DNA from 2 places in the Roseburia sp. AM16-25 genome. Region 1 is predicted to be linked to the other one. Evidence: a T-box and tRNA genes for the amino acid it is inferred to sense, from the RefSeq annotation. Region 1 holds a T-box; the other holds one or more tRNA genes.
What was found. The T-box of region 1 lies ahead of tyrS (tyrosine--tRNA ligase). A T-box ahead of a tRNA ligase gene usually reads a tRNA of that ligase, here a tRNA-Tyr.
Positions count from the first base shown of each region.

Region 2: it has a tRNA-Tyr gene. The T-box ahead of tyrS (tyrosine--tRNA ligase) is inferred to sense a tRNA for this amino acid. The anticodon was not compared.

Region 1 covers NZ_QUCW01000006.1:4,192-19,459, reverse strand. The annotation lists gene DW183_RS11725 (YhgE/Pip domain-containing protein) at 1-66, opposite strand, end outside; gene DW183_RS11720 (GIY-YIG nuclease family protein) at 63-341, opposite strand; gene DW183_RS11715 (GGDEF domain-containing protein) at 334-1,965, opposite strand; gene DW183_RS11710 (M23 family metallopeptidase) at 2,033-2,770, opposite strand; gene rsmA (16S rRNA (adenine(1518)-N(6)/adenine(1519)-N(6))-dimethyltransferase RsmA) at 2,820-3,689, opposite strand; gene DW183_RS11700 (TatD family hydrolase) at 3,705-4,493, opposite strand; gene metG (methionine--tRNA ligase) at 4,585-6,552, opposite strand; gene DW183_RS11690 (zinc ribbon domain-containing protein) at 6,568-7,032, opposite strand; gene deoB (phosphopentomutase) at 7,120-8,310, opposite strand; gene udp (uridine phosphorylase) at 8,356-9,147, opposite strand; gene DW183_RS11675 (cytidine deaminase) at 9,208-9,654, opposite strand; gene DW183_RS11670 (calcium/sodium antiporter) at 9,763-10,740, opposite strand; gene DW183_RS11665 (manganese efflux pump MntP) at 10,774-11,346, opposite strand; gene DW183_RS11660 (phosphatase PAP2 family protein) at 11,660-12,238, opposite strand; gene tyrS (tyrosine--tRNA ligase) at 12,263-13,483, opposite strand; T-box leader at 13,599-13,867, opposite strand; gene DW183_RS11650 (AraC family transcriptional regulator) at 14,163-15,236, shown strand.
Region 2 covers NZ_QUCW01000003.1:143,963-159,230, reverse strand. The annotation lists gene DW183_RS08120 (translation factor GTPase family protein) at 1-2,037, opposite strand, end outside; gene DW183_RS08115 (M15 family metallopeptidase) at 2,041-2,913, opposite strand; tRNA gene DW183_RS08110 (tRNA-Leu) at 3,000-3,083, opposite strand; tRNA gene DW183_RS08105 (tRNA-Tyr) at 3,258-3,339, opposite strand; gene DW183_RS08100 (methylated-DNA--[protein]-cysteine S-methyltransferase) at 3,411-4,049, opposite strand; gene DW183_RS08095 (glycoside hydrolase family 13 protein) at 4,072-6,108, opposite strand; gene ftsH (ATP-dependent zinc metalloprotease FtsH) at 6,442-8,301, opposite strand; gene hpt (hypoxanthine phosphoribosyltransferase) at 8,314-8,835, opposite strand; gene tilS (tRNA lysidine(34) synthetase TilS) at 8,828-10,255, opposite strand; gene DW183_RS08075 (SpoIIE family protein phosphatase) at 10,259-12,100, opposite strand; gene DW183_RS08070 (septum formation initiator family protein) at 12,203-12,505, opposite strand; gene yabQ (spore cortex biosynthesis protein YabQ) at 12,502-12,927, opposite strand; gene yabP (sporulation protein YabP) at 12,927-13,211, opposite strand; gene DW183_RS08055 (RNA-binding S4 domain-containing protein) at 13,281-13,520, opposite strand; gene DW183_RS08050 (HU family DNA-binding protein) at 13,600-13,872, opposite strand; gene DW183_RS08045 (phospho-sugar mutase) at 14,055-15,268, opposite strand, start outside.

The DNA.
Region 1 (15,268 bases):
CAGGGCAAACAGATTTTTTGCCAGATTTTTCACATCTGTAAAAAAGATTTGTTTGATCGTCTTCATGCCTTTATCCCTTTCGTATTTGTCTGATTCTTGATCAATTCTATTTTCTGTTTTCGCGTTAATTTTTTGATCGCCGCTTCCCGGCGCATTGCCTCTTCCTTTGTGACATATTCCTCATGGTAGACCATTTCCACCGGAAGACGCGCTTTTGTATATTTGGCACCCTTGCCCGCATTATGCGTTTGCAGGCGTTTGGCCAGATTGGTCGTATAGCCTGTGTAGAGTGAATCGTCGCTACACCGGAGTATGTAGGTAAAATGCTTTTTATCAGTCATGATTGGCAAACCTCTCTACATCTCCCAAATGCCCCAGTCGGATGCTGTTTCTGGAAACCTTCTTTACCTGATAGAGAAGTTCATCTGCTGCATGCAGATAGTCCCAGACCTTGTTTTCCTCTACGGGAACACCCCAGCAGATGCCCTGTGAAATGGTCAGAACCTCTGCCGCCTTGGAATATTTATGCTCTACCGCCTGACGCAGGATCATCTGTTTCAGATGTTCTGCCCACCGATAGGTCTCTTCTTCTGACATCCCGGAGTATATGAGGACAAACTCATCCCCTCCATAGCGGGAACAGAAAACTTCCCCCTGATGCTGCATCTGCATGATCATGCGGGATACCATCTTAAGCGCCTCATCTCCTGCCTGATGTCCGTAATTATCATTATATTCTTTGAAATAATCAATATCTAAGATCTCAATGCCAAGTGGTGTCTGCTGTTCGCGTGCACGGATAAAAGCATCTTCTCCGTATTCGTTTAGTTTGTAGCGGTTGTAGAGTCCTGTCAGAGGATCTGTCTCTGACTTGCGGTGGAGGGCAATATTTTCCTGCTCCACTTCCCAGTTGATCTGCGCCAGATTGTTGAGGGAATTACGCATGTTGATCATGCTCGCCACCATGACGCTGTTTTCTTTTTCCATCTCCTCAGACAACTCATAATAGGTCACGGCCACCTTCTGGAAATTGTCCTGATCCTCTATGGCTTTATAGTAGCGAACCAGCAGCGTCAGCAATTTTTTCTCCAGATTGCGGATATTGGTCTGCTTGGTCAGTTCCTCGACGATAAAATAGCAATCCTTAAAGTCCTCATAACGCTTGCCATCCAAAAGCATACGCATATACTCATAGAGATCGTCGTAAACATCCATGATCGGCACTTCTTCTTTCAGATAGTCACCGATACGCCTTATCTCACGCAATAAGGCATCTTCCTGTTCTCTTTCATAATAAAAACGCGCCTGAAAACATGACACAACAAGCCCATCGACGTTTTGCAGATATGGCTTGCACTCTTTTTCGATCTTGTCATTGTAACGCGCTGCCGTCGCAAACATTTCCTGACCGGATTCCTCCTTGCCCATGCAAAGATATGCCTTGGCAATATTGAGATATGCCGCCGTCAAATGCTCTATGTAACCGGGCATGGTCGGATTCACGATAATATAGTGATAGCCGCTCTCCAGGTGGTCAAGTGCCTTTTGATACTCATGGATGTTCAGATACAGGGAACCGATATTCATATGTACGATCCATTCCAGATTCGGCAGTCCGTATTTTTCACAATAGGAAAGTGCCTTCAAGTAATAATCCATGGCATAGGGCGCGTTGCCGCGATTTAGGGACATGATGCCCAGCATATTGTTTGCCATCACGACATATCCCCACTCCCCGATCTTTTCCATGGAAGGAATACACGCGATCATCTGAACATAAAAGTTTCTGGTGTCATTCATTAAATAATAGGTCTCGCCCCTGGAAAAGCAGGCAAAACCTATCAATGCATCGTCGTGTATCTTACGTCCGTATTCTTCAATCTTATCGCAGTTCTCCATAAGACGCTTAGAGTCTCTGCCCCGGTCAGACTGAATTTCTTTTATCCAATTTTGAACCTCTTGCATATAAAGACTGATATTCATACGCCCATTATAAACCTGTCATTTTGAAAAATCTATTACCGAATTTTTCTTATTGTTGCAAAAAATCCTGCGGATTTACTGGGTTTCCATCCTTTCGCAACTCAAAATACAGGTTTGCTCCTTCTGCTGAATAATATTTTGATGGCTGGCTGATATATCCTATGCACTGGCCTGCTGCAACATACTCGCCTGTTGCAACCGGAATCTCCTTCAACTGACCATAGACAGCCTCGTAACCATCTCCCAAGTCCATTGTTACTGTCGTTCCCGTTTTTGCATCATTTAAAATGGATGTTATCTTTCCCGCACAGGCGCTGACGACTTCGTCATTGACCTCTGCTCCGATGATCAGTGCCGGGTTGCACTGGTATTGCTGTAATGTCTTAAAATACACCGTCTGCTCCATGCTGTAGTCGATCAGCACCTTGCCATCAACCGGCCAGGTCAATTCGTCCGGGAAATGTAAGGTGATCGCGGATGTCTCTGCCACCTGCTCGATCACGCTCTGCTCGGCTGTCTGCTGGGAGTCCCTCTCTGCAAGGCTTGCCTCGTAACGCTCCTTTTGCAGGGCTTCCATATCTACAGTCGAGGTCTTTGGCTCTACCGTGCCAGATACCGACTGGCTTTCTTCCTCTGCAAGACTTTCCTGCTTTGCCTCCTGCCGCTGCATGACATTCTTCTGATAAAAATACATCAGCGTGAATCCAACCGTGGCAATAATCAGCATAATTCCCGCTATCTGATAGGATAAACGATGATTTTTTATATATTCACTCTGTCTCTTCATTCCACTACCTCCTACTCATAGGATGGCTGAAATGAAAGATTTTATACGATCAATGTACTTTCTTTTTTAAGGCTTCGCTCAGACGCGCAAATTCTTCCAGGGAAAGGGTTTCACCACGCACAGAAGCCGGATAGCCCAGTTCCTCGATAGTCGCGATAATGTCTTCCTTGGCGACCGGAATGGTCGGTGCATTGTTGAGTCCGTTTGCCAGTGTCTTCCGTCTCTGGTTGAAAGATGCGCGGATCACACGGAACAAAAATCCTTCATCCGTGATCTCAACCGGCGGCTTTTCGTGACAGGTCAGGCGGATCACAGAACTTGCGACCTTTGGCTGTGGTACAAAACAGGTCGGTGGCACGACACAGACGACCTCCGGCTTTGCAAAATACTGTACTGCCAAAGAAAGCGCACCGTAATCCTTGGTGCCAGGTCCTACCTGCATGCGATCGGCAACTTCCTTTTGTACCATAATGGTAATGGATGCCAGCGGCACATGGCTCTCAAACAAGCCCATAATGATCGGCGTCGTAATGTAATATGGCAGATTTGCCACGACCTTGATCGGCTTTCCGCTATTTTTTTCTCCGGCAAGGGATGCAATATCCACTTTGAGGATGTCCTCATTTAAAACCGTCACATTGTCGTATTCCTTTAAGGTATCGTCCAAGACCGGCAAAAGATTGGTATCGATCTCGACTGCTACGACCTCTCTGGCGGCTTCGCACAGATACTGGGTCATAGTACCGATACCCGGTCCGATCTCTAAGACAAAATCATCCTTTGTGATCTCGGCCGCATCGATGATCTTTTCCAGAATATGCGTATCGATCAAAAAGTTCTGCCCATATTTTTTTTGAAAATGGAATCCGTGTTTTTCTAAGACTGCCATCGTATAGGCTGGATTTCCTAAATATGCCATAGTAACTCCTAATTTCTATTGTAATAGACCATACATGTTTCTTGCATTGATCTCTGTCTGCTTTTCTACTTCTTCCGGCAAAATGCCGCGGATGGCTGCAATCTTATCGATCACATAGCGAATCTGCGATGAATCATTGCGCTTGCCACGGTTTGGCTCCGGGCAAAGATAAGGACTGTCTGTTTCCACCAGAATACGCTCAAGCGGAATCTCCTTTGCCGTCTCAACCAATTTTTTGGCATTTTTAAAGGTAACTACACCGCCGATCCCGATATAGTAGCCCATGGCAATGTATTCCTTTGCCATTTCCGGCGAATAGGAATAACAATGAATGACACCCGGGTGCTTGATATCCGGGTGGGCTTTTCCGAATTCCCGCAAAATCTCCATGGTATCTTCCGCTGCATCTCTGGAATGTATGATAAAAGGTTTTTCTAACTCTACTGCCAGATCCAACTGCTGACGGAACCAGTATTTTTGTGTATCTTTGCAGGCATGTCCCTCCTTGCGGAAATAATCAAGCCCGATCTCTCCGATGGCAAGAACCCTTGGATCCTGCGCCATCTGCCGGAGGCGGTCAATACAAGCCGCATCCATAGACTCCACCTCGTCCGGGTGCACGCCAACGGCTGCGTAAATATAATCATAAGACTGTGCTAATGCGACGCTGGATGCAGAAGATTTCATATCTGCTCCCACATTGACAACGATACCTACATTTTTGGATGGGAGAACTCTCAATAAATCCTCCCGATCCACATCAAATTGTCTGTCATCATAATGTGCATGACTTTCAAATATCATCTTTTTCTCTCTTCATTTAAAGTAATCTTATAGACACTTGCAGGGTCAGACCAATCCGACCTGACCCTGAAGTTATGATTATAGTGTTTGATTAACAGATCTCTGCGCCTGCCGGCATGTCTTTTTCCGGTGTCATGAGTGACAGATTGCCCTCTGCGTCCTCTGCACAAAGCAACATTCCCTCGGAAAGTACACCTGCCAACTTGGCTGGCTTTAAGTTCACGAGAACCATGACCTTCTTTCCGACCATCTCCTCGGCACTGTAGTATTTCTTGATGCCGGACACGATCTGCTTGGTCTGACTGCCAATGCGAACCTGTGAGCAAAGCAACTTCTTAGACTTTGGCACTTCCTCACACTTGATGATCTCGCCTACCTGAAACTGCATCTTGGTAAAATCGTCAAAACCGATCTCATCCTTTGGCTCAATATCAATCACATCTGCATCTTCTTCCGGCTCCTCCTGCGGTGCTGCAACCGGCGGATGGAGTTCAGCAACCTTTGTCATGACCTCGCCCAGATCCAATCTTGCAAAAAGGATCTCCGGTGCATCTGTCACCTTGGTTCCGCTGACATAGTGACCAAAGGTGGAAAGGTCCTCGTATGGGACTTCTTTTGCATTTAACTGTGTCAGGATACGGTCGGTTGTCTCCGGCATGAAACTCTTAAGCAGGGTAGCACCGATGGAAATACTCTCTACCAAATTGTAAAGAACGGTTGCCAGACGATCCTGCTTGGTCTCATCCTTGGCAAGTGCCCATGGCATTGTCTCATCAATATACTTGTTGCAGCGCTTGAAGAGTGCGAAAACTTCTGTGATGGCATCTGCCACACGAAGATCTTCCATCTTGGCTTCCACGCGGGAAACGGTAGAAGTAACAACTGCCTTGAGTTCATCATCTACCGGCTCATTTACACCTTTGTCACAAACAAGACCGTCAAAATATTTATTGCTCATGGAAATGGTACGGTTTACCAGGTTTCCAAGTGTATTTGCAAGGTCAGAGTTCATACGCTCAACCAGAAGTTCCCATGAGATAATACCGTCATTGTCATATGGCATCTCATGCAGGACAAAGTAACGTACGGCATCCACGCCAAAGAAGTCTACAAGTTCATCGGCATAAAGCACATTTCCTTTGGACTTGCTCATCTTGCCATCGCTCTGGATCAGCCACGGATGACCAAATACCTGCTTTGGAAGCGGCAGGTCAAGTGCCATCAAAAAGATCGGCCAATAAATGGTATGGAAACGGATGATATCTTTACCGATCAGATGCAGGTCTGCCGGCCAGTTCTTTTTGAAAAGGTCAGAAGAATTGCCGTCGCAGTCATAACCGATACCGGTGATATAGTTGGTAAGGGCATCTAACCATACATAGGTGACATGCTTTGGATCAAAATCTACCGGAATACCCCAACTAAAGGATGTACGGGATACGCAAAGATCCTGCAGTCCCGGCAAGAGGAAGTTGTTCATCATCTCATTCTTGCGGGATACCGGCTGAATAAACTCCGGATGTGTATTGATATGCTCGATCAGACGATCGGCATACTTGCTCATCTTGAAGAAATAGGCTTCTTCCTTTGCCGGCTGTACCGGTCTGCCACAGTCCGGACAGCAGCCATTCTCATCCAACTGCGATTCTGTCCAGAAAGACTCACATGGGGTACAATACAAGCCTTCATAGGCACCCTTGTAAATATCGCCCTGATCGTATAACTTTTTGAAGATCTTCTTTACCTGCTTCTCGTGATCCTCATCCGTAGTACGGATGAACTTGTCATAAGAAGTATTCATCAGATCCCAGATACGCTTGATCTCTGTAGATACATTGTCTACAAATTCCTTTGGTGTGATACCGGCTTCCTTTGCCTTTAACTCGATCTTCTGTCCGTGTTCATCTGATCCTGTCTGGAAAAATACATCATATCCTTCCTGTCTTTTAAAACGAGCAATACTGTCCGCCAGGATGATCTCATAGGTATTGCCGATATGCGGCTTGCCTGAGGTATATGCAATGGCGGTAGTAATGTAATACTTTCCTTTGTTTGACATTTTAACTTCTAACTCCTACTCTTCATCTTCTTCAACGACTTCGCCGGAAACAGTCTCTACGGCCTCCTCAGCGGCTTCGTCTGTCTTTTCTTCGGTTACGACCTCATCTTCATCCTCGAAAATGTCATCGTCCATCTTTGCACCACACTTGCTACAGAAAGCAGCGCTACCACTTACAACGGCGCCACACTTCGGGCATGCCTTACCGCCCTTGGTGTATGCGATCTGCTCCTTGATCTCCTCGATCCGCTTCTGTGCTGCTACTACTTCCTCAAAAAGTGAGGTATATGCCTCTGGTGCGGCATCTTTATTCTCCTGATAGAAGATCTTACCGATCTCCTGATACTGCTTGTTCAAAAAATCTTCCTTTGAACGCATCTCATACTGTAACTTTGCAACATCCGTCATGCCCTTTGCCTTTTCGCCGACTTCCTGTGTTGCACTTACGATAGAATCACCTAATTTGCTGAAAAAATCCATTTGTTTTTCCTCCTTTAGATAAATTTGTCAAAGTCATACTGATATATTCTGTCATTATAACATTATTATGGCGCGCTTTTCAACGTATTATCGCAGACTGTCAAGAATTGAGTGCCCGATCGTATGCTCTGGCATTGCAAGGGAAAAATTGTCTGCGATCGTCGCGCCGATCACCGCAAAGGTATCTTCTTCCGGTAAAGGTCCGCTGCCTTTGTGTTTCTTGGAATACGCAAGAAACGGCACCTTTTCTCTGGTATGATCCGTCCCGGTATAGGTCGGATCATTTCCGTGGTCTGCCGTGATGATCAAAAGATCGTCCTCCCGGAGTACCGGGAGCAGTTGACCCAACTTGACATCAAACCGCTCGATCTCCTGCCCATAACCGATCGGATTGCGCCTGTGCCCCCAAAGAGCATCAAAATCCACCAGATTGACAAAGCATAGCCCGCAAAAATCACGCTTTGCGATCTCGATGGTCTGCTCCATACCATGCACACTGCTCTTGGACCGGTTACTTTCCGTAATACCCTGACCGACAAAAATATCATTGATCTTGCCAACGGAGATCACATCAAATCCCGCGTCTTTTAGACTGTTCAAAACGGTCTTTCCTGTAGGTTCCAAGGCATAATCATGCCGGTTGCTGGTACGGACAAATTGACCCTTTTTCTTTCCAACATAAGGTCTTGCGATCACACGTCCAACCCGCCACTCGTCTTTCATGGTAAGTTCTCTTGCAATCTCGCAGTAGTGGTAGAGATTTTCCAGTCCCATGGTCTCCTCATTGCCACAGATCTGCAATACGGAATCCGCAGATGTGTATACGATCAGGTGGCCTTTTTCGATCTCTTCCTCACCCAGTTCGTCCAGAATTTCCGTACCACTTGCCGCCTTGTTGCCAATGATATGGCGACCGGTACGCTCCTCCAACTCCTTGATGAGTTCCGGCGGAAAACCATGTTCTGTAAAGGTAATGAAAGGTTTTGTCGTCTCAATCCCCATCATTTCCCAATGTCCGGTCATGGTGTCCTTGCCATTGCTTTTTTCACGCAGGGGCGCATAGTAAGCAAGAGGGCTTTCTACCGGATCTACTTTATCCATCGCTTTTAGATTTGCCATGCCAAACCGCCGGAGATTGGGTATGGTAAAGGAATCCATCTTCTCTGCAATGTGTCCTAAAGTATCCACACCAAAATCACCGAATTTGTCGGAATCCGGCATGGCGCCAATGCCAAGTGAATCCATAACAATGAGAAAAACACGTTTGTAACGATACATTACAATTCCTTCTTTCTTCCTGATCTACTCTAATATCTTTAGCATTTACAATACTTCTAATCCTGTCTTGTCATCCCGGATTAAGATTCGAAGGGCATCCACGGCTGTCTCAATCGCCAGTTCCGTATCATGTACCTGTGCATTGGAAAGTCCCAACTTGGCACGCTCCTGATTTGCCACAACCAAAAAGCAGGATCCCACGCGCACCCGCAGAAAACTGCCTGCAATAAAGAGTGCCGCAGATTCCATCTCGGATGCCAGACAGCCCATCCGAAGCCATGCCTGCCACTTATTCTCCAGTTCATAGGATACCGGCATGACCTCCGGCTCATGCTGTCCGAAGAAAGAATCTTTACACTGGACAACACCGGCGTGATATGTGATTTCTTTCTCTTTTGCTGCCTGTATCAAGGCCTGCATGACATCGACATCCGCTACTGCCGGATACTCGATCGGTGCATATTCCCGGCTAGTCCCTTCCATACGGACAGCACCGCTGGCGATCACTATGTCACCTCCACATACATCCTGCTGCATGCCACCGCAAGTACCCACACGGATAAAGGTATGCGCACCTGCCTTTGACAATTCCTCAAGGGCGATGGCTGCCGACGGTCCACCGATCCCGGTTGAAGTCACACTGACTTTTTCCCCATCCAGCATTCCTGTGTATGTAACAAATTCTCTACTATCTGCCACCAAATGCGCATCCGTAAAATGTTCAGCGATCTTGGCACAGCGCTTGGGATCTCCCGGCAGGATCACATATTTTCCAATGTCTTCCGGTCCGATTCCGGTATGATACTGTTTGCCAGACCCTTCTGTGTAATCAACCATACGTTACCTCCTTTTTAGGGACGTTCCTTTTGCCATATGGAGTGTCCCCTTTGGTTCATCTTATAAATTATCCGGTCCAAAACTTTCCGGTAAAAGTTGACCTAATGTCATCGTCCGGTAAGAGATCTCTCCCTCCGGCGTCTGCTTTCCCAGATAGATCAAAAATTCGTCCTTGCAAAATTCCCGCATGACCTGACGACAGACACCACACGGCGGACAGATCTGCGCACAAGTCATGTCTGCCCTGGCACCCACAATGGCAATGGCTGAAAATTCGTGCTCGCCCTGGCTGACTGCCTTAAAAAACGCTGTCCGCTCAGCACAATTTGTCGGTGTGTATGCCGCGTTTTCAATATTGCATCCTGTGTAGATCCTGCCAGTTTTTCCCAAAAGTGCTGCACCGACAGCAAAGTGGGAATAGGGCGTATATGCATTTTTTCTTGCCTCGATGGCTTGCTCTATCAAACTTATGATCTCTGTACTTTCCATGGTCTTATTATATCCCATAATAACTTATTTTTAAACAAGATATCCTCTTTTGCAATAAACATGATTATAATGATAGAAAGCAAAATAGCCGCCCACAGGCGGCTATTTTAATAGTTAAATAATATTTTATCTCAGGCAAATATAGACAAGATAAATAGCATACAGAACCAGCATGATGATGCCTTCCTTTTTGCCGATTTCCTTTTTGGTCATGCAAAATACCCATGTGATCAGTGAGAATACTAAAAGCACGATAATGTCGATCACGTTCTCCATAAGGAAAGTGATCGGGCTGATGGTTGCCGCAACACCCAGCACCATCAGAATATTGAAGACATTCGATCCAACGACATTACCAACTGCCATATCCAATTCATTCTTTCTGGCTGCCACAATGGATGTCACAAGTTCCGGTAAAGATGTTCCAACGGAACAGATGGTAAGCCCGACAAGCGTTGCACTGATACCAAAACTTGTAGCAATGGTAGAGGCAGAGTCTACAACCCAATCGCCGCCATATTTGATAGCAATAGCTCCACCTACGATATAGATAATGGATTTCCAGACGGGCTGTTCTTTCATTTCACTCATCTCTTCGTTCATCTCACGCTCTTTTTCAGAGATTTCTCCACGCTTTCTTGCATCCATTGCACTCTTGATCAAAACTACGATAAATCCTACAAAGATGACCAAGAAGACAATTCCATCGATACGCCCCAGTTCCATGCCAATGCATCCGCAAACAAGCAGTAGAATGGCACATAGCACAGAAAACGGATAGTCTCTTTTTAAGACATCCCGGCTTACCTGTAACTTTGAGATCACTGCACAGATACCAAGTACGACCATCAGATTAAAGATATTGGATCCGACAACATTGCTGACCGCAAGTGTATTCTGATTGTTCATGGATGCCGCAATACTTACAGATGTCTCCGGTAAACTGGTTCCCATTGCAACGATCGTCATACCGATGATGAGTGATGGAACCTTTAACATCTTTGCAACCGATGAAGCACCTTCAACAAAGAAATCTGCTCCCTTTACTAATAATACAAAACCAATGACCAGTACGACCACTGCCTTTAAAATTGTTACTGCCATTTCTTTCCCTCCTATAAATATACTGCCATTCTCTTATCCCAACAGATGCTCGGTCAAAATTTTTAATCCCAGTAATACTAAGATCAGACCACCTGCCAGTTCTGCTTTCGCCTTGTATTTGTTTCCAAAAATGTTACCAACAAAGACACCGATCGCAGATATGACCGCCGTTACCAGACCTATGATCGTAATGGCTTCCACAATATTGACTTCCAAAAATGAAAATGTAATGCCAACCGCCAGCGCATCGATACTGGTCGCGATCGCCAAAATGAACATTTCCTTGATATCAAGTGGCGGATCCATCTGATCAATCTCTACGACTTCATCCTTTTCCCTGATTGCCTCTGCCATCATCTTGCCGCCAATATAAGCAAGCAAAACAAATGCAATCCAATGATCGATCGCGCTGATCTTATCTGCGAACTGACTTCCCAAGAGCCATCCCAAAAATGGCATCAACGCCTGAAATCCGCCAAAGAAAAGCGCAATGACAAAACATTGCTTTTTGTTGACCTTGCGCATGGCAAGACCCTTGCAAATAGACACGGCAAATGCGTCCATAGCAAGTCCTACGCCCATCAACATGAGTTCAACAAGTCCCATATTACTCCCTTCTTCTAAAGTGTGTGGATTTTAACTTTTGTATGTGTGCTTGTCCATAAAAATAAAGATTATCTTATAGAATAAAAAAGAGACTCCATATGCATATGATCTGCTACTACAAAATGTAATAGTCACCATATACATATGAGTCTCACCATTTAAGATTTGCCAGGCTATTGCCGGGTCTGTTGACAAATCACACAATTCTTATGTGCTAGCTACTCCCTCATAGCCATTTCAATATATCGGAAATGTCAGAAAGTGTCAATGTAAAGCATGTCTCATCCATTGTACTTTTATAGATACAATCCTACTATGCAACCTTTGTTTTTTTCTCCTCCATCTTGCGATAGATAAAGCGTACAATGATACCCGCGAGAATTGCCTCAATAATACCTAGAATGGTTCCCGTCAGCACGTCTGTTGGAAAATGCACAAAGACATACATTCTGGAAATGGCGATCAGCGCCGCCAAAACCACTGCTGCAATTCCCTGCTTTCGATACCTTGCATACTGGACAATGGATACCGCAGATGCAAAAGAGGCAGAAGAATGCCCCGACGGGAAGGAATAATCCTTTGGATTTTTCACTAAGAGCGTTACTGAATCATCAATCCAGCAAGGTCTTGCCCGCATGACTGTATTTTTTAAAAATACATTGATCACCAGCAGTGAAAATAAGAGGGCAAGCGCAGATGTCCAAGCCACCTTCTTATCTTTGCAGAAAATCAGCATAGCGATCGTAAGCAGAATCCAAAAGATTCCGGCATTACCAAGTGATGTGATCGCCACCACGATCTTATCTAAGACCGGATTGTGCAGTCCCTGAAACCAATACAAAAGATCAAATTCCCAGTCAAAATAAAAAACATTTCCCATTGTTGCTATCATATGTATACCCCCAGAATAATTATTTTATGCCAACTCCACCTTGCAGAATTTCTTCTTGCCCTTTTTCAAGATAAATTCCTCTGCAAAGGCTTCTTTTTCATAAGTTGCATGTGAATCTGTTACTTTTTCGCCATTGACAGAAACACCGCCCTGCTCTACCGCACGTCTTGCTTCATTACGGCTTGTGGCAAGATTTGCACTGATCAGAAGTTGTAAGATGTCAACACTGCCATCCTTAAAGATATCCTCTGTGATGGTCTCCGTCGGCATATTTGCAGCACTTCCGGTAGAAAAGAGTGCCTTAGAAGCCTCTTTTGCCTTTACGGCTTCCTCCTCGCCATGCACCAATTTGGTAAGTTCATAGGCAAGGATATCCTTAGCTTCATTTAACTGGCTTCCTTCCCATTTATCCATCTCGTCGATCTGCTCAAGTGGCAGGAAAGTAAGCATACGCAGGCATTTTAAAACGTCCTGATCGGATACATTGCGCCAGTACTGGTAGAACTCAAACGGTGATGTCTTATTCGGGTCAAGCCAAACGGCACCTGACTGGGTCTTACCCATCTTTTTGCCTTCAGAATTAAGAAGAAGATTGATCGTCATCGCATAGGCATCTTTTCCAAGTTTACGACGGATGAGTTCTGTACCACCTAACATATTGCTCCACTGATCGTCTCCGCCAAACTGCATATTACATCCGTATTTCTGGAATAACATGTAAAAATCATAACTCTGCATGATCATGTAGTTAAACTCAAGAAAACTCAGTCCTCTCTCCATACGCTGCTTGTAGCACTCTGCGGTAAGCATACGATTGACGGAAAAATGTGGTCCGACATCACGCAGCAACTCAACGTAATTCAAGCCCATCAGCCAGTCTGCATTATTTACCAGAATTGCCTTGTCTTCTGAAAAATCGATAAAGCGGCTCATCTGCTTTTTGAAACAATCTACGTTATGTGCGATCGTTTCTGTTGTCATCATCTGACGCATATCGGTTCTTCCGGATGGATCACCGATCATGGCTGTTCCGCCACCGATCAATACAACCGGCTTATTTCCAGCCATCTGCAAGCGCTTCATCAGACAAAGTGCCATAAAATGCCCTACATGAAGACTGTCTGCGGTAGGGTCAAATCCAATATAGAATGTAGCCTTTCCGTTATTGATCAACTCCTTGATCTCTTCTTCGTCTGTTACTTGGGCGATCAGTCCCCTAGCAACCAATTCATCATAAATTGTCATTTTTTCCTCCATTTCCGCAACCTGACAAAAGTTGCTCTTATATTCTATGCGTGGAAGATCTGTTACAGAGCGTTATTTATAGGAATAAAAAAACGCCCTCTATCTTCTTCCAAAGATAAAGGACGAGTAAACTCGTGGTACCACCTTTATTCACAAATATCTCACGATACCTGCCTCATCAAGTCTCATAACAAATAATGTCATGTGAAACTCTTAGCACGATAACGTGTGCCAATCCGGCGCATCCTACTTTTGAACTATAGATCCAGGTTCAGACTGCTACTCAGGAAGGTATTCAAGATACCGTCTTCTGCGTCTCGCACCAACCGACGCTTCTCTGATTCCGATCTCTGTATCTCTACTCTTTTCCATCAACGTATTTATCAATCTTCCTCATTATACAGGCGCAGGTTTTCATTTGTCAACAAGTAAAAAACGGCATGCGCAATCCAAGGACTGCACATACCGCTTTTACAAGAAGGGTTTTATCTAAAATTTACGGAAATTGCCTTGATCCGGTTGTTATCGGTAGAATTTGTTTTTGTTTTTCCCATTGTTGTTTTACCCCTTTCAACACAACTTGTATTGGATATTTCTATCATATATAATTATATGTGATAGAAACATATCAGTTTTAACTGTGATTTTATTATTTTTTTACATATTCGAGGTAATATTTATGTTTTTTATGACAGGTCATCCACAAAGTGATATCAGTGAAGCACAAAGTGATTTTATTATTCAGCATGATTCATCAAATACAGGACGATTTGTTTTAAACCATCCTTACCGTCTCATGTTGATCTCCATTCAGCCGGACAACCCGGAGCATTATCAGAAATTGACCATAATCTCGCCTAAAGAGACTTTCTTCTTTGAACTATCCATGAAGGAACTTAAGCAGGTACCAGATGGAAGAAATCTTCATAAACATGACTTTTATGAGATCATGATCGTATTGGATGGGGAGGTATATCAGAATATCGAAAACGAAAGACATCTCTATACCAAAGGAAGCTGCTGTATCCTCAATAAAAATGTGCGGCATACTGAGGAATATCGCGATTACTATCGCGTTGCATTTGTCCAGATCTCATCGAATTTCCTGAAACACCTATATGAATGCATGACCCTGCATATCTTTGGCAGACATAAGACAAAGGACTCCAAATTCTTACAGTTTCTGGATAACAATATCAACGAACGACAAGCGGCAAATAAGAATTATCTGGATCTGATTCCCAAAAAAGAGCATACATTTTTGGTAAAGCATGTGCACAGCATCTTAGATCAGATCGTACATATCACGGTCGATCCTACGCCGGATGCCAATATTCGGGTACAAGGTCTCTTTTTAGACCTGCTCTATAATCTCTCCCGCCCGGATTATTACAACTCAGTTCCTATCCGCATCGGAACAGACACGGAAAACCGCCTTTTCCAGCAGATCACCAAACTTTTAGAGGCAAACCACGGACATATCTCCAGAAAAGAATTGTCTGATGCACTCAGTTATTCCGGCACCTATCTCAATGCCATCTGTAAAAAATACTCGGGACTTTCCCTTTTTGATTATGGCATGCATTTTTGTATGAAGGAAGCCAGCATACGTCTTCTGGATACTGACCAGACTATTGCTGATATTTCCAGAGACTTGGGTTTTACCAACCAAACACATTTTTATAAAGTCTTTAAAGAAAAATATAAAATGACACCTATGCAATACCGCAAACAGAACCAGACAAAGGAATAAAAACAGTCATAGGAAAAGGAGCCGAGACTTTC
Region 2 (15,268 bases), on a different contig from region 1:
CGCAATGACCTGATCCATGCTCGCTTCCTGCTTTTTCTCATACAGATAGGACGCCATCGGCATATGCATCTTGTCCTCGACCTCATACCAAGGCACCAGATAGCCTGCCCCGTGACCACAAAATACCGAATCACAGGTATTGCGCAGATCCTTATCCGGGTCATAGGCAATCTCTGCTACCACCTCATCCTGATTGTGGCACGGAAAATAGCCTTCCGAAGCAAGTGTCATCTGCCCTAGACCACCGGTTACCTGCGCCAGCACTGCACCGTAGTCCCGCATGAGGGCTACCGGCGCGATTCCCTGCAAGACGGCTGTCTCATTTTCTAAGATTGGTGCGTCGAACTTGCCATACATCCTGCTCATATCCGTCATAACACGTCCCAGCGCCTGCTGCGGCATCTCGATCCGCACCCGGTAATATGGCTCTAAGAGCACGCTCTGCGCCTTGCGCAGTCCCTGTCGAACTGCCCGATAGGTTGCCTGTCTAAAATCTCCGCCCTCCGTGTGTTTTTTGTGTGCCTTGCCACTCACAACAGTCAGGCGCACATCTGTAAGAGGAGATCCGGTCAAAACGCCCCGGTGTGTTCGCTCCGCAAGGTGTGTATAGATCAGGCGCTGCCAGTTCAGATCCAGGACATCCGGTGGGCAGTCCATGGCGTATTCCATGCCGCTTCCCTGCGGCAGTTCCTCGATCAGTATATGCGCCTCCGCATAATGACGCAGGGGTTCAAAATGCCCCACACCCTCTACCGCACCGCGTATCGTCTCCTTATAACGCACTTTTCCTGCACCAAAGGTAACCAGAATACCGTATCTCTTTTTCAACTGCTGCTGCAGGACTTCCGTCTGAACCGGTCCCATAAGATGCACATGCACCTGTCTTGCCCTCTCCTGCCAGGTCACACGAAGGGTCGGATCTTCCTCCTCCAACTGCCGCATATAAGATAGCAGGACATGAGGCGCACAACCTTCCGGCGGAATCACTTCATAGGAAAGTACCGGTTCTATGATCGCATGTTCTTCCCGCGCGCAGTCACCCAGTGTCATACCTGCATAAGACCGGATCAAGCCTAAAATAACGCAAACCTCGCCTGCCTCCACCCGATCTACACACTCGTAACGTTCCCCGGAATACAGGCGGATCTGGTTTACCTTTTCCAAACAGTTCTCCTCTGCTCCTTCTTCCTCGGTATCTCCGTCTGTCCCCGCAAAAGGAATGGTATATGACAGGTTATCTTTGATCTGCATTGCCCCGCCCAGTATCTTGAGATAAGTCAGACGGTTGCCCTTTTCGTCCCGTCCAATCTTAAAGCATCTGGCAGCAAAATCCTGCCCCCAGGACGGCTGACGCATATAGTCCTGCATGAGGCGCAAAAGTTCCTTTACTCCCTGCACTTTGAGGGCAGACCCAAATAAAACCGGAAAGATCTGTCTTTTTGCGATCGCCTCCACCAGGAGTTTCTGATCCAGGTCACCGGTATTTAAAAAAGCATCCAAGAGCGGTTCACTGCACAGGGCGATATGTTCCTTGTCTCGATCGCTCATAGGCGCATTCCCATAAAAAGCCCCAAAGTCCATGCAGGCATCCGCTAATTTTTCCTGCAAATGAGAAAGTAATTCTTCCTTGCCTCTGTGACTCACATCCATTTTATTGATAAAAAGGATGCATGGAACATTATAATTTTGCAAAAGTTTCCACAGGGTACGCGTATGTCCCTGCACACCATCAATCCCACTGATCACGAGAATGGCATAGTCCAGTACCGACAGGGTACGCTCCATCTCCGCTGTAAAATCCGCATGTCCCGGTGTGTCTAAAAGTACATATTCCGCATCTCCATACGCAAAGCGTGCCATTTTTGAAAAAATGGTGATTCCACGCGCTTTCTCCATGGCATCGGTATCCAGATGGGCATCCCCATGATCTACCCGTCCCATGCTACGGATCGCCCCCGTCTCATACAAAAGGGCTTCCGATAAGGTTGTCTTTCCGGCATCCACATGTGCCAGAATACCTATGGTCAATCGTTTCATTCGCTACATTTCCTTTTCAAAATGTTGATAATCTTTTGTTCCCTTCCAATCGCCGCCCCAGGTAAAACCATGCCTTGTAAAAATCTGATAGCAGATATCCTCATGCGTGATCATGTGCGGACGAAGATTGCTTCGATCCTTATAAAGATCATACTGCAAGTAAGGGCTGGCTCCCGCCGCCGTCACATCATTTGCAGGCACATAAGGATTTTCCAGAGGGTTGATATCGATCGCCATGCCATATGCATGCTCAGATGTGACATTTGTCCCTGCGATCTTACGATAATGAAAAGCGGAGGTATTATCCTGATTGATAGAGTCGATATCAGCCTGCTCGGCATCACGCGTCGTATCGTCTCCGTAAAACCGATCGATCCGATACATGGAATGGATCTCATATCCCTCCTGAAAAAGTTCTAAAAAGATCTGTCGGCAATCCTCTGCGACCTTTGTATTCACAACGATCTCTCCCACCTGTATCTCATGCTCATAATTATAATGTAAGACCTTAAGGCAAGACAGGTCGTCGTAAGAAATATCCGGGTTATCTATATAAGATTTTCCCTTCATATCTTCTTTTTGTTCCTCAGTAAGCTGACTTGAAGTAAAATATTTGTCCGGATCATTCAGATCAAGGCTTGCCGCATCTAGAATCTGCCCTGCTTTCAGATCCTCGATGCTCTCTAAGATGGTCGTCTCCTGCCCCGCTCCGGGCGTTTCACTCTGACTTGCCGGTGCTTTTTCTTCCGACCTTTGCACCATTCCGTGCAGATATACGATGCCCAAAATCAGTACCGCCAGCATGACGATAAGGCTTCCGTAGCGTATCCGATGGGAAGTTTTTTCTTTCCGATTGTCTGCGCCTTTTTCTGCCATGCGCCGATCCCTCCTATTGCTATAAATTGCCTATTATACAAAAGAGGACCTCTTTCTATTCAGAAAGAAGTCCTCCTTACAGAAACTGCCGCAGACCGGAATCGAACCGGTACGATGTCACCACCACAGGATTTTAAGTCCTGCGCGTCTGCCAGTTCCGCCACTGCGGCCTGTTAGAGCACTTAGATGACAACAAGTGAAACGCCGTTGGCATCTTACGTGCGATACGTACTTGACCCTTAGTGAGAACGAACGCAAGTGAAGTCCGAACTTAGTAGTCAAGTGTTGTTACGAGCACTTAGATGGTAACGAGTCGTCAGACGAAGTTAGCATCTTACGTGCAATGGGTGGTGGTGGATTCGAACCACCGAAGCAAGATGCAGCAGATTTACAGTCTGTCCCCTTTGGCCACTCGGGAAACCACCCATTTCAAAACAAATTCATGTCCTGACAAAATAAGATTATAGCACAGGCTTTTTACGCACGCAAGAATTTTTTTATTCGTCTTGTGGGTCTTTCATCCCATATTTTTCCAGATCGACTCTGCCATTTTCTACCACAATACCATCCGCCCGAAGTCTCCTTGCCTGCTCCTCTGGTCCATCAAAAGCAAATGCACCGGAGAGTTGTCCTTTGGCATTGACAACACGAAAACAGGGAATATGGTCCGGATCCGGGTTCTTGTGCAGGGCATTTCCGACCGCCCGGCACATTTTCTCATTGCCAGCCATCTTTGCCACCTGTGCATAAGTTGCCACATGCCCCTTTGGGATCCGCTTGACGGCTTCATATATACGCTTGGTCGGACTGTCCGTCACCAGATCATAACTTTCAGCGATCATTCGCTTGATATCGTCATCTGGTATGGTTCCATCCAGCCGTATGGTATTCCAGTGCTCTTTATTCTGATGATAGCCGGGCAGGACAGCCTCGTAAGCATCCCGCCAGAAATCCCGCCACTGGGGATCCACCTTGACATTCAAATGGATGAGTCCATCCATTTCATAAGTCCATAGAAACGCCTTTTTACTGCCCTGCACCCGCACCAACTGCCAATTCGTATCATGGAAGGGTGCTTCCTGATAAGTTCCCGGAAATGACAGCCCATAGACTAAGGCTTCTTCTCTTGTCCTCACTTCGCCACCTGCACTTTCTTCTCTATACTTCCTGCTTAAAGACCATACCGCTGTTTGCCGTTAGACTAACATGCATCATACCGTCCTTGACGGCATACTTGGTTGGCATGATCGAATATCCTTTTTCGTTGGTGAGCATCGCCTGTACCATAAAACCATCTGCCACCTCAGCCAGATAGACCGGTACATCTGCCTCTAGGGTCTCCGCGCCTACATTGACAGCCACCACATAGCGTTCCTGCTCGTTAAAACGTCCATAGGAGATAAAGTTCTTCATCCGCTTTAGGAATTTAAAGGAGCCGCGCCGCAAGGCACTGCTGCACTTATGCACCATGATCATATCCCGATGATAATCAACCAGAGGATAATCAGCGTTCCCCCACGGATAGGTACGACGGTTATCCGGGTCGGTAAAGCCACACACGCCTGCCTCGTCCCCATAGTATAAGGTCGGTGCTCCAGGCCAGGTCATCTGCATCAGGACTGCCACCTTATAAAGCGGTATATTGATATCCTCGGATGCTGCCGCCACCCCCAGCGCAGAGGCTCTGCCCACCTTATGATTGGTTCTGGTCAAAAAGCGAGAATGGTCGTGATTTGACAACTGGTTCATGGCTGTATAAAGAGAGGAACCTGTAAATTTGGTCATATAATAACGCATGGCATTTTCAAACCGCTCACTGTCGCCCTGTGCTCCCGGCTCATAGGCATCACTGTGTTTCTCCATTCCAGTCACAAAATAAGAGATCGGCTCCATAAAAGCATCATAATTCATGACCGTATCCCAGGCATCGCCCTGTAACCATGAAGACGCATCCCCATAATGCTCTGCCAAAATGATGGCATCCGGGTTTGCACTCTTGACTGCTTTACGGAAATCACGCCAGAACTGATGGTTGAATTCTGGGCTGTGCCCCAGATCTGCTGCAACATCAAGTCGCCAGCCATCTGCATTGTAAGGTGGAGATACCCATTTTTTCCCGATCTCCAAGATATAGCGGTAGAGATCCTCCGAGCCCTCGTAATTGAGTTTCGGCAGTGTATCATGCCCCCACCAGCCTTCGTAAGTACCATTATCCGGCCACTGGTTTTCATCATAAAAATGAAAATAATCGTGATATGGGCTGTCTGCTGCTTCATAGGCTCCCGGTGCATAGCCCTTGTCAGGACGATAGATCTTTTCCCGGTTGAGCCATTTGTTAAAAGATCCGCAGTGATTAAAGACACCATCCAGGATCACACGGATGCCTCTGGCATGTGCCTCTGCGATAAAATCCGCAAAGAACTGATTGGATGCCTCCAGATTTTCCTTTGCCGTCACACGATTGATAAAACGACTTGCCCCGGCATTGTCCCTTGCACCTTCCGGCAGGGTCTGCCCTTGGTCTAAGACAATCTTGCCATAATGGGGATCGATATGGTCATAATCTGCAATATCATATTTGTGGTTGGAAGGAGAGACAAACAACGGGTTGAAGTAGATAACCTCTACTCCCAGACTTTTCAGATAGTATAATTTCTGCCGCACCCCTTCCAGATCTCCGCCATAGAACTCAGCCACACCAAAATCGGCATTTGGCAGCTGGTTCCAATCCTTGATCTGTCGGCTCATAGTCTTAATGTAATGGTACTCATTGTCCAGCACATCATTGGTCGGATCTCCGTTGGCAAAACGGTCCACCAGGATCTGATACATGATAGCGCCCTTTGCCCAATCCGGCGTCGCAAAGCCCGGCAGGATGCGAAAGGCATACTCCGGTCGGATCTCCTGACTCACGCCGTATTTATCAAAATAGCATTGCTCCTGCTCATTCTCCCGAATTGAAAAACAATAGGAAAATGACTGGTCTCCCAACTGCACCTGTGTCTCATAGTAATCAAAACGCTCGCCTGCCTGTGCCGGGCGCATCAGGTAATGCGTATCCTGCGCCAGCAGATAGATCTCCCTTGCATGCCCATGTGCGACACGCAGACGAATGGTGACCCGGTCGCCCGGATTTGCCTCCATAGGGATCACATACTGTCCTGTCTCATCGCTGTAAATTGCTTCTGTATTCATACTCTTATCCTCTTATCTCGCATGTTATCTTCTTTTATCATACTCAGTTTATCTTGTCTTTTCTAGGGATTTTTTTAGATTTTTCTCAAATACAGAAAAAATAAAATAGAAAGTAAAAAAGACAGCTATCGAACGCTGTCTTTTTAGGAGAAGGTATTTTTACTATGGGGTTAGCAAAAATATTTATATAATGTATTGGGGGGTTTTTACGATTGTTATTATATAATGCGTCCACCCATAAGTGTTCACAAAGTTACTAATTTTGCATAGATGTTTTTGTGCAACATGTACAAAAATGTCTTTCAAATAACAATCATAAGCCCTTTTCCCAACTTAAATTCCTTCCACAACCACGCCTTCTTCTTCCGGCTGCGGGATCGGATCACCGCCAAAGAGAGCCTCAAACTCTGCACGTCCGATCTTTTCTTTTTCCAGAAGGAGTTCTGCACACTTGTGTAAAACATCCTCATGCTCTTTGATCAGTTCAGTTGCCTTGGCATAACATTCCTGAATGATGCGCTTGACTTCGCCATCAATGGTCGATGCAACCTGCTCACCATAGCCTCTGGTATGTGCCAAGTCCCTGCCGATAAAAACTTCATCCTCATCATTATCGTAGTTGATCGGTCCGACTTCTGCGGAGAAACCATACTTGGTGACCATATCCTTGGCTGTCTGGGTCGCCTTCTTGATATCCGAAGATGCCCCTGTCGTGATGTCGTCAAAAATGATCTCCTCCGCCACACGACCGCCCAGAGAAACGATGATATCCTGTAACATCTTACCCTTGGTGTTGAACATTTCATCCTTTTCCGGCAGCGGCATAGTATAACCCGCTGCTCCCTGTCCGGTCGGAATGATGGATACCGAATAGACCGGTCCGACATCCGGGAGGACATGGAAGAGAATGGCATGTCCAGCCTCGTGGTATGCCGTGATCTTCTTCTCTTTTTCGGAAATGATACGGCTCTTTTTCTCCGTACCCAGACCTACTTTGACAAAAGATCTCTTGATATCATTCTGGCAGATATAAACTCTGCCCTCTTTTGCCGCTAAGATTGCCGCCTCATTTAAGAGATTTTCCAGATCGGCTCCGGTAAAGCCTGCGGTCGTCTGTGCGATCTGCTTGAGATCCACATCATCCCCCAAAGGCTTATTCTTGGCATGCACATGCAGGATCTCCTCACGTCCGCCAACATCCGGTCGTCCAACAAAGACTTTGCGGTCAAATCGTCCCGGACGCATGATCGCCGGATCCAGAATATCAACACGGTTGGTCGCTGCCATCACGATAATACCCTCGTTGACACCAAAACCATCCATCTCGACCAGCATCTGGTTCAAGGTCTGCTCACGCTCGTCATGTCCGCCGCCCATACCGGTTCCGCGTCGTCTTGCCACGGCATCGATCTCGTCGATAAAGACGATACAAGGCGCATTCTTCTTTGCCTCTGCAAAAAGGTCACGCACACGGGATGCACCGACACCTACAAACATTTCAACAAAATCAGATCCCGAAATACTGAAAAACGGCACGCCTGCCTCTCCGGCAACTGCCTTGGCAAGCAAAGTCTTACCGGTTCCCGGAGGTCCGACTAAGATCAGTCCCTTAGGAATACGGGCACCCACCTTGGTGTATTTTGCCGGATCTTTCAGAAAATCTACAATCTCTTCTAACTCTTCTTTTTCTTCTCTCAGACCTGCTACCTGTGCAAAACGCACCGGCATCTTGTCCTGCGTTGTCATCGTAGCACGGCTCTTGCCAAAATTCATCATCTTGGTATTGGCTCCGCCACCCACCTGTGCCTGTGCATTCATCATCATCATAAAGAGGATGAATACGACCGCAACAACGATCAGCATTGGGAGCAGGCTCTCCATGAAGCCGCTGTTGGGAACATCATTTAAACTGTAGTCAACGCCTGCCTCATCCAGGGTATCCTGCAACTCGCCTACATCAGACACATAGACGGTAAATTTCCCACCGGCAGTCGTTGTGATCGTCACCGATCCGGTCGGCACCTGTTCATTCTGGTGAATGACTGCGGATGCCACTTCGCCCTTTGCCAATGCCTTGTCAAACTGGCTGGAAGTATAAGTTGCCGTCTGTGGATTGGAAATGGAATACCAGATAAATACCACGATCAGGATCAGCACAACATATAAGCCCAGACCCACTCTATTCTTTTTCAATGATTGCCTCCTTTATAACTCTACAACCCCGATATATGGCAGATTACGATACTTCTGGTCATAATCCAGACCATAGCCTACAACAAACTCATCCGGAATCGTGAATCCGACATAATCAACGTCCACATCTACCTCACGGCGATCCGGCTTATCTAACATGGTGCACAGACGAACGCTCTTGGCATTGCGCTCCTTAAATACATCCTGTAAAAAGTGCAGAGTGTTGCCGCTGTCGATGATATCCTCCACGATCAGGACATTGCGTCCATCTACCGGAATCTCGACATCATTCTTGATCTTGACCTCACCGGTAGATACGGTACCGGAACCATAACTGGAAGTTGTCATAAAATCGATCGTTACCGGAACGGTGATCCTTTTTGCCAGTTCGCAGGCAAAGAAAGATGCGCCGCGCAGAATACAGATCACATATACGCTCTCTCCTTCATAGTCTTTGCTGATCTGTGCTCCTAACTCTGCAATTCTTGCTGCCAGATCCGCCTCAGGGATCATCTCTCTGATTGTCTCACTCATTTTCATTTTCCTCCAAAATCTGTATTTTTAATATTCTTTTTGTATGATCGTCTACTTTATAATACGTACTGATCCGATAACCAACCGCCCAGATCACATGGTCGCCATCGCATAAAAGCGGAACCCGATCACGTTCCCACCTGGATACCTTTTCGTTGACAAAATAATCCTGTAATGACTTGCGACCACCAGACGCCGTCACGGTCAGATAGTCTCCCTTACGCCTATAGCGTAATTGAATAGCATTCTTTATCTTATCATAATCGAACCATTTCGTATAGAATTTTCTAGGAATTTCCATCTTGGGATCATAGGAAAAACTCGATACCTCTATATATTTTCCTGTCTCCGGCAAAGGGATACGGATTCCTTCTTGGATCTCCTCCGCCGAAAAAGTATGGCAAAGATCCTCTTTTTCAAGGCCACTGTCCCCATATCGCATTTCCAAGCCTTCGTATGTGCGGGCAACGCTCAAGCCATAAGGCAGTTCCACTCTGCGCCCCGTCTGCGCCGCAAAGAGTTGATCCAAGGCTTCCAAATGTGCCGTGCTGATGTCCCGCAGACCGGCTACATAAGCCGCCAGCCACAGGTATAGGACCTGACACCGCAAAAAGGAAGGCTGGTCTTTCAAAGGTTCTGCCAAGAGCAGATCTCCCTGCCTAGACTGGGCAAGCAGGTCTTTTGCCACCTGTCGGATATAATCTGCCACCTGCCCCAGATATAAGGCTTCCCTGCCCAGATGATCGCCTGCCTGAGCATTGATCTTTTGCAGTTCCGGCATGACCTGATGACGCAGGCGGTTCCTGTCATAATGGATATCCGTATTCGTGCTGTCCTGGCAGTAGGTCTGCCCCAGACCCGCCAGATAGGCTTCCACTTGTGCCCGGCTTGAGGATAGGAAAGGACGGATGATACGTCCCCTTTTGACCGGCATGCCCCGCATGCCCTCCAGTCCCGTACCCCGCACCAGATGAAAAAGCATGGTCTCTCCGTTGTCTCCGGCATGATGGGCTAAGGCAATGCGCACCGGGTGCCCCAGTTCTTTTTCCCAAGCCTCGGCTTCCTGCGTAAGAACCGCATAACGCGCCTCCCGCGCTGCTTCCTCCACAGCCGTCTGCGCTAAAACCGCATCCTGCAGGCGGTCTTTGACCGATATGGTCCGCTCCTCTATTCCCAGATCCCGGCACAGTTCTTCTACGAAATATTGATCCCGCAGGCTCTCCTGTCCCCGGATGCCATGTTCTACATGAATACAGCGCAGACAGATCCCCAGACGGTCACGCATCTGCCATAGAAAGCGTAAGAGCGCCACAGAATCTGCCCCACCCGACACGCCGACCAAGACACCGTCACCCGGATGTATGAGGTCTTCCTGCTCTATGAATCTGCAAACACTTTCTTCCCATTTTGCCTGCTGCATTTCTTACCTTTCCAACGCCTTCAAGACCAGCACGGTCATATCATCCGCCGCTGTCCCTCCGGTAAAGAGCAGGACACGCTCTATGATCTTTCGTGCAAATGTCACGGCATCTGTATCTGCCAGTTCTTCGATCAACTGACGCAGCATCTCTACCGCGTCCTCAACCTGCAAATATTCTAACACACCATCCGTAACGAGTACAAGATAGTCCCCTGCTTCCAGATAGGACCGAAAAGGCAGTGCCTCCAGGGAAGCACTGGCTCCCATAGGCAGGCTGTCCGCCTCGATCACTTCCGTCCGCCTTTTATGGCGCACAAAGGAGACATGTGCCCCCACCTTATAACAATCCACGATCCCGGTATATTCGTCCACCAGACAGGCATCCAGCGTCGAAAATCGTTCTGCCTCCGCGCCAAAGATCATTGCCGCATTCATCAGGCGCAATGCCATATCTATGGTAAAACCGGCTTCGGCAAACTGCAAAAAAAGGCTGACGACCGTATCACTCTCCTCGTGTGCCTGTCTTCCGCTGCCCATCCCATCGGATAGTGCCATAACAAAGACTCCCTGCTCCAAGCGTCTGGTGCCGAAACTGTCCCCGGAGATCGTCTGCCCCCGCTGTAACATCTTGGCAACGCCATAGGTGCACTCCAGTTTCGGTCTTGTCACAAAGACATAGTCTGCCCGCTCGCGCCCCACAATACTGCGGTTCTGTTCAACCATCATAAGAGTTTGTCCGGTACAGGTCTCTATGATCGCCAGCACCTCCTTGCTGGTCATGCAGACACCGGCGCGCGCCGCCAGTTCCATAAGGATCCGACAGGTTCCGTTTTTCCGCCGGTAAAAATGCAGACTCCATACCCTAAGCCCGACCTCGCGCAAATGGAAACGGATCTTTGCCAAAAGCCAGCGTTCTTTGTCATCGCAAAGCCTGTCCGCCTCCATACAGTCTTCCATCACATATGCCATGGCATCGATCTGTCCGGCGATCATTTCCCTATGCTCACACAGGCGGCGATACCATGCCAGATTTAACTCGGTACGCTCAAAGATTCCCAGTGCTTCCCGGATCAAAAGTTCCGCCCGCTCGCACTGCCGCCCGATCTTCTCCTGTAAGACCGGATCGATCTTTTGTCCTTTTTCTGCCTGGGCAAACAACTGCTCCATGGCAAGTGACATGGCACTCCCCTGTGCCAGACATGTCTCGTAGCGTCCACAATCTCCGCAGATCCGTCCCCGCAACTCCTGCTGCATGGCGACAAATCCCATGCCTGCTTCCCCTTCTTTCGGTCTTACCAGCGCCTCCATGCTCTGTGCCAGCCCACTCATGGCTCTGGAATATTCTCTTGCCTGGAGGGGAAGGACACGGGTACCGGTCTTTTTTTGCATACTGTGCCAGACCTCCTCCAAAAGATCCATCCCCCGACAGGTAAAATAGGCTCCACCAGCCACCAAAAGCCCCTCCAGCACTGGCAGGATCCCATAGGGAAAGGTCATGGTCTGTGTCGCCGTCATCACGCGTCCGCCATAGGTGATCGCCACCAGGATCATGCCCAAAAGGCTTGTCTGCCCCATGCGACGCACCAATATATGCATATGCCAGAAGATCGCAAGTACCACCATCCAGACTAAAAATGTCACGCCGTAGCGAAAGAGGGCTGCGATCGGCAAAAAGAGTACCATCCACAAATAGGAAAACGGCACACACAATCGCCTGTTCTCCTCGTTCAGATAACACGCCCCAAATATGACTGCCACAAAAGGATAGCATCCCAGCATCTTAATATGGCAGGCCAACAGCCCCAGAAGCAGATAAATCAAAGTTCTTGCAATCTTGTCTTTCATAATGTGCCTCCTATTTCACTTGCAGAGGCTATTATAAAAGGACTTCCCTGCATTATTTGTCAAAGGAAGTCCTGCTTATCTTTTTTCTATCATCTTTATGTTCTATTTTTCGCGAAAAATCGTCTCATTATCATAAACCAAGCCCAATTTATCCTTGGCAACTTTTTCTTTGTATTCATCCGACTGGATATACTGTTCCTGTTCCTCCAGTTCCTTTTGCTTGTCCTCTTGCTCGCTCAGTTCATTCTGCTTGGTCTGCTCCGTCTGCACCAAGGCCTCATTCTTCTGGTATAGGCGCACCATCTGCACGGAGAGCACCAGCACTAAGAATATACCAATGCAGAGAAAAGAGATCCTTCCTGCGCTATTTTTATTTTTCTTTTTCTTTCTCGGTCTTCTACTCATATATCGTCCCTTTTTTCTTTTTGTTCTGTCCATTTTGCCAGAAAGGCAAACAGACGATCACAGCCTTTCCCCATATAGCGGTAAAGGCTTGAAAAAAATTTACAGATGACAGCAAGTGGGACATACAATATCCGTCTTACCAACTTACTACCTATAGCATAATACAAAATCATCCCGGCTGCACCTATAAATAATTGACAAAAACGTAAAATTCCCTCCGTTTCTGCATTTTGTACCTGCCAAATAACAAGACCTGCAACGATCCAATAGAAAAAATCGCCCAGAGCCGCCCCCTCTTTGGTAATTTTGCTGATGCGTCGCAGGGTGCGGATCAGATCGTATCCCAATCCCAGACTTATGCCCAGAAGAAACATGACCCAGAGGATATGTCCCTGTTCCGTCACAAAAGAATACAAATGCATTATTTAAACATCCGTCCTAAAAAACTCTCGCCCATCGCCTTAGCGGAGACAACTTCGGAATAGAGCAAGGCGTCTACCCTGCCTTCTACTTCCAGATCGCCTTTTTCCACAGACAGGCGGTTGATATGGAGATCATTGCCCTTGATGGTAAGCATCCCCTCCGAGGTTTCCAATAAGATCTCCCGCAGATCAAAGGAGATCACATCTAAAATCCCGGTAAGGCTGATCCCTTTCCGGTTCGTCATCAATAATTTGTGGTTGGTCATGACCTGTTTTTCTTCCATAGGATCTCCTCCTGATACATTCTTATATCTCTATCCTATGTCAGAAATCCAACTTTATGACAGCAATTCCTATAGGTAACGGAACATGTCCTTTGCCTCTTCCTTTTTGGTCGTATCTAAGAGTGCCAGCACCTCGACCTTGACCGGCTTGTTGCCAAAGGCGATCTCAATGATGTCTCCTACCTTGACCTTGACCGAAGCCTTTGCCTCTTTGCCATTGACCATGACACGCCCTGCATCACACGCCTCGTTTGCCACAGTGCGGCGTTTGATCAGACGGGACACCTTCAAAAACTTATCTAAGCGCATTGTCCTTACTTCCTTCCTGCTTATACAAAAAAGGCTCAAAACCGAAGTTTTGAGCCAGATGTTCATAAAACAATATGAATTAGTTCATCATATCCTTTAAAGCCTTACCAGCCTTGAACTTAGGAGCCTTAGAAGCCGGGATCTTCATCTCAGCGCCAGTCTGAGGATTTCTTCCTGTTCTAGCAGCTCTCTCAGATACTTCAAAAGTACCGAATCCAACTAACTGGATCTTCTCACCCTTCTTGAGTTCTTCTGCAACAACATCTGTAAATGCCTTTAATGCTGCTTCTGCATCCTTTTTTGAAAGATCTGCCTTGCTAGCCATAGCTGCAACTAATTCTGTTTTGTTCATATTAACTTCCTCCTATGGAATATAAAATAAAATATTATGTCAGAGGTCTGCCTCCAAAATAACTACAAAAATATTTATAAAGGTTTTACCTATTTTTGTCAAGGCAAAGCCCTTATATTTTCAAGGTTTCCCGACGTTTTGCCATATTATACAAAATAATAAATAATCTTTGTGTAAGAATACTACAACATCTTTTCTACCAAGGCATTGACAGCCGCTTTCATAGCCTCTGCCTTAGCATCTGCATCCGCCAGGGAACTTCCCTTGATACCAAAATAGAATTTAACCTTTGGCTCTGTACCGGAAGGACGGACGCATACCCATGCATCATCCGTCAGTTCATAATAAAGCACATTGGAACTTGGAAGTCCGGTCGGGCGTACGGCACCGGTAGCAATATCAGTGATCGTATCGTTCTTATAATCGCGGACGGCTGTCACCTGATAAGCACCGATCTCCTTTGGTGCCTCTGCACGCAGGGTATTCATGATCTGTCCGATCTTTTCCAAGCCCTCGATGCCCTTTAAGGTAATGGCTGTAATGCCATCCTGATAATAACCATAACGCTCATACATAGCGATCATAGCATCCCAGAGGGTCATATTCTTGGTCTTGTAATATGCGGCAGCCTCACAAAGAGCCATAGAAGCCACAACCGCATCCTTATCTCTTGCATAGGTGCCTGTCAGACAGCCGTAACTTTCTTCCATACCAAAGAGGTAAGTTCCCTTGCCTGTCTTTTCCATTTCTAAGATCTTCTGACCGATGAACTTAAATCCGGTCAAAACTTCAACCAATTCGATGCCGTAGTAGTCTGCGATCGCATCTGCCATGTTGGTAGAGACGATTGAACGCACAAAGACACCATCTTCCGGCAGTCCCTGTAACTCTTTCTTTTGTCCGATCAGATAATCGCCGATCAGACAGCCTGACATATTACCGGTCAGAGGATGATACTCGCCGGTCTTGGCATCCTTGACATATACGCCAAGTCGGTCAGCATCCGGGTCTGTCGCAAGAACAAGATCAGCATCCACTTTCTTTGCCAATGCCAGTCCCAAAGTGAAGGCTTCCTTTGCCTCCGGGTTCGGATAGGAAACGGTAGGGAAATCTCCATCCGGCAATTCCTGCTCCGGTACCACATAGACATTGGTAAAGCCAAGTTCTTTTAAGACACGTCGCACCGGGATGTTTCCGGTACCATGCAGTGGTGTGTAAACGACCTTGATCTGAGATCCCACTGCATCAATGGCATCCTGATGTACGACTAATTTCTTTAACTCTTCGATATAAGGATCGTCGATATCCGCACCGATCGTCTGATACAGACCTGCTGCAATGGCTGCATCCTTGTCCATCTTCTTGCATACAGCGTAGTCTGAGATCGCCTTAACCT